DNA from 2 places in the Glutamicibacter sp. BS14 genome. Region 2 is predicted to be linked to the other one. Evidence: predicted binding sites of a transcription regulator. Region 2 holds the regulator's gene; the other holds the start of a gene.
The links. The regulator LexA, encoded in region 2, represses DNA repair genes until DNA is damaged. The targets are predictions, from matches to a motif close to TCGAACANNTGTTCGA.
Positions count from the first base shown of each region.

Region 1: ruvA (Holliday junction branch migration protein RuvA) is a predicted target of LexA. The motif match lies at 1,858-1,873, and genes of this name have one in related genera.

Region 1 is NZ_CM167801.1:2,396,348-2,400,555, forward strand. Features, by position in the region: gene pdxT (pyridoxal 5'-phosphate synthase glutaminase subunit PdxT) at 1-409, shown strand, start outside; gene AC1Z36_RS11375 (YebC/PmpR family DNA-binding transcriptional regulator) at 413-1,171, shown strand; gene ruvC (crossover junction endodeoxyribonuclease RuvC) at 1,175-1,774, shown strand; gene ruvA (Holliday junction branch migration protein RuvA) at 1,883-2,500, shown strand; gene ruvB (Holliday junction branch migration DNA helicase RuvB) at 2,527-3,576, shown strand; gene yajC (preprotein translocase subunit YajC) at 3,764-4,174, shown strand.
Region 2 is NZ_CM167801.1:3,180,198-3,184,405, reverse strand. Features, by position in the region: gene AC1Z36_RS15065 (ATP-dependent DNA helicase) at 1-222, shown strand, start outside; gene AC1Z36_RS15060 (glycoside hydrolase family 76 protein) at 328-1,407, shown strand; gene lexA (transcriptional repressor LexA) at 1,464-2,183, opposite strand; gene AC1Z36_RS15050 (LysM peptidoglycan-binding domain-containing protein) at 2,442-2,795, shown strand; gene AC1Z36_RS15045 (histidinol-phosphate transaminase) at 2,877-3,983, shown strand; gene hisB (imidazoleglycerol-phosphate dehydratase HisB) at 4,006-4,208, shown strand, end outside.

The DNA of each region.
Region 1 (4,208 bases), 780 kb from region 2:
CATCGCAGCAGGCATGCCAGCCTACGGCTCCTGCGCCGGAATGATCATGCTGGCCGATCGCATCGAGAACCCTGCAATCTCGCGAGATGGCGCGGTACAGCAAAGCTTCGGCGGCATCGACATGACGGTCAAGCGCAACGCGTTCGGGCGCCAGATCGACTCATTCGAGCACCAGCTGGACTTCAACGGGCAAAATCTCGAAGCGGTGTTCATCCGCGCACCGGAAGCCGTGCAAATTGGCCCGGACGTGCAAGTGATCAGCACCGTTCAAGCGGGGACGGATCACGAACAGGGTAGAATTGTTGCAGTACGCCAGGGAAAATTGTTGGCAACCAGCTTTCACCCGGAAGTCACCGGCAGCACCGCTATCCACCAATTTTTCATCAATCTCACGCGAGGAGACGCTTAAAGCATGTCAGGCCACTCCAAATGGGCAACTACCAAGCACAAGAAGGCCGCGATCGACGCCAAGCGCGCCAAGGCCTTCGCAAAATTCATCAAGGGCATTGAAGTTGCCGCCCGTGCCGGCGGCGCCGACATGGCCGGCAACCCGGCACTGGAACTTGCTGTCAGCAAGGCCAAGAAGAACTCCGTGCCGATCAACAACATCGACCGCGCCGTCAAGCGCGGCGCAGGCCTGACCGGCGAGGTCGTCGACTACACCGAGATCATCTATGAAGCACGCGGCCCGCAGGGCTCGGCCCTGCTGATCGAGTGCCTGACCGACAACAAGAACCGTGCAGCCTCCGAGGTGCGCGTGGGCATCACCCGCAACGGCGGCACCATCGCCGACCCGGGTTCGGTCGCCTACCTGTTCAACCGCCAGGGCGTTGTCCGCCTGCCCAAGGGCGAGCTGACCGAAGACGACCTGCTGATGGTCGTGCTGGACGCCGGTGCCGACGAGATCATGGACGAGGACGAGAACTTCGCCATCGTCTGCGACCCTTCGGACCTGCGCGCTGTGGCCGCTGCGCTGGATGAAGCGGACATCGCCTACGAGTCCGACGAAATGGAATTCATTCCATCGATGAAGGTCGACCTGGACGTTGAAGGAGCTCGCAAGTTCCTCAAGCTCTACGACGCGCTGGAAGAACTGGATGATGTCCAGGGCATCTACACCAACGCTGATCTGTCCGACGAGGTTCGCGCCGCGCTGGACGAAGAGCAGTAAGGCTTGGCCTTACGTGTTGTTGGCGTCGATCCCGGCCTGACCCGTTGCGGTCTTGCCGTGGTCGACGTCGCCGCAAACAGGCAAGTTTCGCTGGTCGACGTCACCGTCGCCGGCACCCCTCCGGGCACTCCGCTCGATGCCCGGCTCTTGAAGATCGCCAACGCCATCGACGAATGGTTGGATCTGCATCAGCCCGATGTGCTCGCCTTGGAACGCGTGTTCGCTTCGGCGAACGTCTCCACGGTCATCGGCACCGCGCAGGTCACCGGTGTTGTCATCACCGCGGCAGCGCGACGCGGAATACCCGTGGCCCTGCACACGCCGACCGAGGTCAAGGCGGCGGTTACCGGTTCGGGACAGGCCACCAAGGCGGCGATCGGCAAGATGGTTGCCAAGATCTGCCGGCTCGATGAACCGCCTAAGCCTGCCGACGCCGCTGATGCGGTGGCCTTGGCGATTACCCACGGTTGGCGCGGTGCGGCCACCGGCTCGAATGCCTCGGCCTCCGCGGCTAATGCCGGTGGTTCGTCGCAGCTGACCGGTGCGCAGCAGGCGTGGATTGCCGCTGAGGCGTCGGCCAAGCGCCGTGCAGTGCGCCGCTAGCCGGCCAGCACGGCAGCGGCCTCGACCCACCGGGGAACGCGGCGGATCGATATTCGTAGGTATCTTCGATAAACTGGGTTCGATCGAACATATATCCCAAGGAGTGGCATGATCAGCTCATTGACCGGCACCGTGCAGGCGGTAGCCCTGAATACCGCGGTAATTGACGTTAACGGCTTCGGGATGCTGGTCAATGCCACCCCCGGGACGCTGTCCACCCTGCAGGCAGGACGCGAGGCTACGGTATTCACCTCCATGGTGGTCCGCGAGGATTCGATGACCCTCTTCGGCTTCGCCACCGCTGAGGAACGCGATGTCTTCGAGGTCCTGGTTTCCGTATCGGGCATCGGGCCGCGCACCGGCTTGGCCATCTTGGCGGTGCACTCTCCGGAGGAAGTCCGCATCGCGGCGAACACCAAGGACACCGCCGCTTTCACCAAGGTATCGGGCATTGGCCCCAAGGGCGCGAGCCGCATCGTGCTGGAACTGAACGGCAAGCTGATCCCGACTGGCGCGCCAGTGGCTCCGGTTTCCGGCGGCGGCAACGCGAGCGTCTGGGAACCGCAGGTGATCGAGGCGCTGACCGGCCTGGGCTGGAGCGAAAAGGATGCAACCAGCACCCTGAAATCGCTGTCCAAGGCTGATCCAGATGTCGTTGCCACCGGCAACGTCGCAGAAATCTTGCGTGCTGCACTGCGCAGCATGTCCAGCGGAACCCGCGCCTAAGCGGTCTGCGAGAGGATCAACTGATCATGAATGACTCCACCGGGCTCACGAACGCCGGCAGCGAACCCGAGGAACGGGTAATCGAAGCGGCCCTGCGCCCGCGGAACCTCGACGACTTCGTGGGCCAGTCCCGAGTGCGCCAGCAGCTCTCGCTGGTGCTTGAAGCAGCGAAAATCCGCGAACGCACCGCGGACCACGTTCTGCTTTCTGGCCCGCCGGGCCTGGGCAAGACCACCTTGTCGATGATTATCGCCGCCGAGATGAACGCGCCATTGCGCATTTCCTCCGGCCCAGCGATCCAGCACGCCGGTGACTTGGCCGCGATCCTCTCGTCGCTGACCGAAGGCGAGGTGCTGTTCCTCGATGAAATCCACCGCATGTCCCGGCCGGCCGAGGAAATGCTCTACATGGCCATGGAAGACTTCCGCGTAGATATCATCGTCGGAAAGGGCGCCGGCGCCACGGCCATTCCGCTGGAGCTTCCACCCTTCACCCTCGTTGGCGCAACCACGCGCGCCGGACTATTGCCCGGCCCGTTGCGTGACCGCTTCGGCTTCACTGGCCATCTGGAGTTCTACGCGGTCAAGGAGCTTGAACTGGTTTTGCGCCGTTCGGCCATGATGCTTGATCTGAGCGTCACTTCGGCCGCGTTCACCGAGATCGCCGGACGCTCCCGCGGTACGCCCCGTATCGCCAACCGCCTGCTGCGCCGCGTGCGTGACTGGGCGCTGGTGCATAAGCTCGAAGAGATCGATGCCCAAGCGGCCGAGGCCGCCTTGGACATGTACGAGGTCGATGCACGTGGCCTTGATCGCCTGGACCGGGGTGTGCTCGAAGCCTTGTGCACCAAATTCGGCGGGGGACCGGTGGGGCTATCGACCCTGGCCATCGCCGTGGGTGAAGAAACCGAAACCGTCGAAACTGTCGCAGAGCCATACCTGGTGCGTGAAGGGCTGATGGGCCGGACCCCGCGCGGTCGTATTGCCATGCCCGGAGCCTGGGCGCATTTGGGCTTGGCGATGCCAAAGGATGCCATCTTCGCCAGTGCGCAAAGCTATGAAAACGATGAGGATTAGGCAAGCATTACTTCACTGCCCGCGTAAATGGTCTGCCGGTTCACCGTGACGCATTAGACTAAAGACGCCCGACCTATGCCCGTTTCGGGGCGAGGTGGGGCGTCTTTGCTGTATTACGCCAGAAATAGCCGCAACAGCATCCCAGAACTTCAGATCAAATCGCAACAATTCGTTAGCAGGTAAATACGTGAATCCCCTCGTAATCGCTCAGGCCGCTGGTGGCGGCTTCAACCCTTCGCTGATCCTGATGGTCGCGCTGTTCGCAGTGCTGATCTTCATGATGTTCCGTGGCCGCAAGAAGCAGTCCGCCCAGCAGGAGAAGCTGAAGAACAACACCGTGCCAGGCGCCAAGGTGATGACCAACTCGGGTATCTTCGGCACCGTCGTCGGCGTTGACGCAGAGGATCGCGTCCAGGTCGAGGTCGCACCGGGCGTAGTGCTGAACCTGCACCGCCAGGCCATTGCCACCTTCCTGGACAAGGATGCAGCAACCCCGGCCGTGGCCGACGGCGCTGCAGAATCCACCAGCACCACCGAAACCCCGGAAGAGTCCCTGCGTCGCCTGAACGATGAGGGCAAGGACGAGCGCAACGCCTAAGTCCCGGGCAGCATAGCGGTGGCCCGAAGGCTAA
Region 2 (4,208 bases):
ATGCAGGTTGCCGCCACCCATGCGGCGATTCGCCTGGCCCAGGGTGCTGGGCGCTTGATTCGTTCGGTCGGGGATAAGGGCGTTGTGGCGATCCTTGATTCGCGCATGGCCACGGCGCGGTACGGCAGCTTCTTGAAAGCTACCCTGCCGCCGATGTGGCCGACTGTCGATAAGAAGGTCATCACTGGTGTTCTCAAGCGATTGAACCCGGGCGGGAAATAGCCGCGGCCAGAGTATGAACTTGAGCTGTCCTTCGGGACAGCTCAAGTTCTTTAACCGGTACCAGCATGATGCTTCCAGATGCACTAAGGTCTGTGACAAGAACTGATGAAGCTCGAATCGGAAGGCACCATGGAGTCCATGCAGGAATTGGCGCACCAAGCCGCGATCGACACCCACCAGCGGTTCGGGCATCGCCTCATGGGGTTGCCCGGAACGTGGATTGGACAGAGCTACAGCAAAGCGCATCGGTTGCGCGACGGAAGCATGCTCAGCAATCTCAATGGTTTCGCGCACCCGCTTGCGGAGTGGAACTATTGGTGGCAGGCGCACTATCTGGATGCCATCATCGATGAGGGCCGATCGTACTGGGACGAAGGCAACGAACACCGGGCGCGCGAAGCGCTTGCCCGGGCCAACGGCCTATTGCGCGGCATTCGAATTCGAAACTTCGGGATCTTGCCCAACTACTTCTTCGACGACATGGCTTGGCTTGCCCTGGCCAGCGGCCGCCTGTCAGAGTTCACGCAGCTGGTGACGGGACACAGGAGCCGTCCTGCCGAGGCGGCAGTTCGGACGCTGGGACGGCAGCTCCATGCCGGCATGGATGGGGTGCTGGACGGCGGCCTGTACTGGTCCAGAAAGCGGGATTTCAAGAACACGCCAGCCAACGCGCCGGCGGCACTGTTCTTTGCCCGTACCGGGGAGAAAGAGACCGCGCGAGAGCTTCTCCAGTGGCTGGAAAAGAATCTGTTCAGCGTGGAGCGAGGACTGTATCTGGACGGACTTCGGTTGACCACGCAGGGACACGCCGTGGAACCAGCGGTCTACACCTATAACCAGGGCCTGGTGCTCGGGGCATTGCTTGAGCTTGGCGAGCCTGCTGATCTGGCTCACGCTAAAGTACTGATCGATGCCACCACGAAATCGCTGTCAACTGCTGCCGGGGTCCTCTCGTTCAACAGCGGGGGAGACGGCAACCTGTTCGCGGGGATACTCTGCCGATATCTGGCCCTCGCCGGTAATGATGTCCGCATAGAAGCCCGGAGCCGGGAGCAGGCCAGGAGGCTGGTCATGGCAACGGCGCGCCATCTGGCTGACCAGGAACCACGCCGGCTTTCGGCGGCAATCCAACGCTGGATGATCTTCTCGGCGGCCGCTCAATTCGAGCTGAACGCCGGCCAATAGCGGGTTAAACGAGAATTGCGCTGGTGCCAAGCACCGGCGCAATGACCGTACGTATTCTAGAGCGAGCGCATCACCGAGACGACGCGTCCCATGATCGTTGCGGCATCACCCAAAATTGGTTCGTAGCGCGAGTTCTGCGGAAGCAGCCAGGTATGCCCGTCACGCTGCCGGAAAGTCTTTACCGTGGCTTCTTCATCGAGCAGGGCAGCTACGATGTCGCCGTTGTCCGCCGTCTGCTGGCGGCGGACAACTACCCAGTCGCCATCGCAAATCGCAGCGTCAACCATTGAATCGCCGGAAACCTTGAGCATGAACAGTTCGCCGTGGCCTACGAGCTGACGAGGCAACGAGAAAACATCTTCGACGGACTGTTCGGCAAGGATCGGACCGCCGGCAGCGATACGGCCAACCAGGGGAACCATGGTGGTGTCAGCGGAAGTGCTCAATTCAATGATCTTGGCGTCTTCGCTGGCATCTGGCTCGACCGGCTTCGAAACTTCGGCCTTCTCGGCGTCTTCGGCCAGCTGCAGAGGCAGCAGGATTTCCATTGCGCGCGGACGGCGTGGATCTCGACGGATATAGCCGAGCTTTTCCAGCTGGCTCAGCTGGTGGGTGACGCTCGAAAGGCTCTTGAGCCCTACTGCGTCACCAATCTCACGCATCGATGGTGGATAACCGTTCTTGCCGATTGACCGCTGGATCGTCTCCAGGATCTTCTTTTGGCGAATCGTCAGCGAACGTGCATTCGATCGGGGAGTGCGTTGTGAAGCTGACATGAGATTTTGCCTTCCCTAGCAATCATTCGAAAGTTCGTAAGTCCAAACTGTCGGCGCTAGATGGTGAGATGTTTTCATTGCTCGTCTACTTCGAAATCTTAGTAGATAAGCGAGCTTCTTTCAAAGATTTGTTCGAAAACTTCTGGACAAGTTCCGCAAACCTCTGTTAGAACAGATATACGAGGTTCGAATAAGTTTTCGAATCTACGCTTTCGAATACAAATTCGCATCACTTGAATTTCTTGAGGAGACAAAGTCATGGCAACCGTCGCACTTGACTCAAATCAGACCCAGGCACCACTGAAGATCCGCATCAACCGTCGCGGATGGGCCGTGCTTGTGGGTATGCCCATTTTCGCACTCACCATCGCCGCAGCTTTCTTCATCTCCATGTTTGCCTCTGACGCGCATGCCGCAGCCGATACTCCTGTTGGAGTCGGAACCGTTGATGTCACCGTTATTCCAGGGGATACGCTGTGGAGCCTGGCCCGGGATTACGCCACCGGTTACGACGTGACCTCGGCAGTGGGCCACATCGCCGAACTCAATGCCCTGACCGGCAGCGAAATCCAGGTTGGCGAAACCTTGTCGATTCCGGTCCTTGCCGGCTAGCTTCCCCAGCCTGCTTCGAGTTTGTTACCTGTGGCCGTAGCGGATTCACCGGCAGGCGCGCTGCGCACGTAGACTTGATGCGTGAATGACCGCAGTGAACTTTTGAGTCAGCTGCCCTTGCGTGAGAATCTCCGCGGGCTATCCCCTTATGGCGCACCACAAATTGACGTGCCCATCCAGCTGAACGTCAACGAGAACACCCATCCGTTGCCACCGACAGTCGTCGATGCCATTGCACAAGAGGTGGCCAAGGCGGCGGCAATGTTGAACCGGTATCCGGACCGCGAGTTCACCGAGCTTCGCGAACTCCTAGCCGATTACCTCGGCCACTCGCTCACCAAGGACAATATCTGGGCCGCTAACGGTTCCAATGAAATCCTGCAGCAAATCCTGCAAGCCTTTGGCGGCCCCGGCCGTGCCGTGATGAGCTTCGGCCCAACCTACTCCATGTACCCGCTGCTTGCCAGTGGTACTGACACGAAATATATCGCCGGTGAACGCGCCGCAGATTTCACGTTGTCCGCCGATTCCGCAGCCGCACAGGTTCGCGAGCACAAGCCGAACATCGTTTTCCTCTGCTCTCCGAATAACCCCACCGGCACGGCCCTTGGCCTGGACGTCATCACCGCGGTATATGAAGCCATGAGCGAGCATAACGGCATGGTGATCGTGGATGAGGCGTACGCCGAGTTCTCCTTGGCCAGCACCACCTCGGCGCTGAGCCTGCTCGAAGGCCGCCAGCGGCTGATTGTCTCGCGCACCATGTCCAAGGCTTTCGGCCTGGCCGGTGCGCGCGTAGGCTACCTGGCCGCTGCGCCAGAAGTCACCGATGCCATCCGCTTGGTGCGACTGCCGTACCACCTGTCGGCAGTGACCCAGGCAACCGCCATCGCGGCCTTGAAGAACATCGAGTTGCTGTTGGCCCAGGTCGAGGACATCAAGTCCCAGCGGGACCGCATCGTCGCGCGCCTGAAGGAACTTGGCCTCAAGCCATCGGTCTCCGACTCCAACTTCGTCTTCTTCGGTGGCGTCGAAGACCCCCACAAGATTTGGGAAGGCCTGTTGGAAGCCGGCATCATCATCCGCGACAATGGAATCCCGGGAACCTTGCGTGTTACGGCAGGAACCGAATCGGAAACCACAGCCTTCTTGGAACGACTTGCCGAACTGCTCGGCTCGCAGAAGTAATCAAAGACAAGCGAAGGAAGACATGTCTGCCGAATTGATTGGCGCACGTCGCGCCCGCATGGAACGCGTGACCAGCGAATCGTCCGTATTCGTTGAACTGGACCTCGATGGCACCGGTGTCTCTGAGATCAGCACCTCGGTGCCGTTCTACGACCACATGCTGACTGCGCTATCCAAGCATTCGCTCATCGATCTCACCGTGCGTGCAACCGGCGATACCCACAT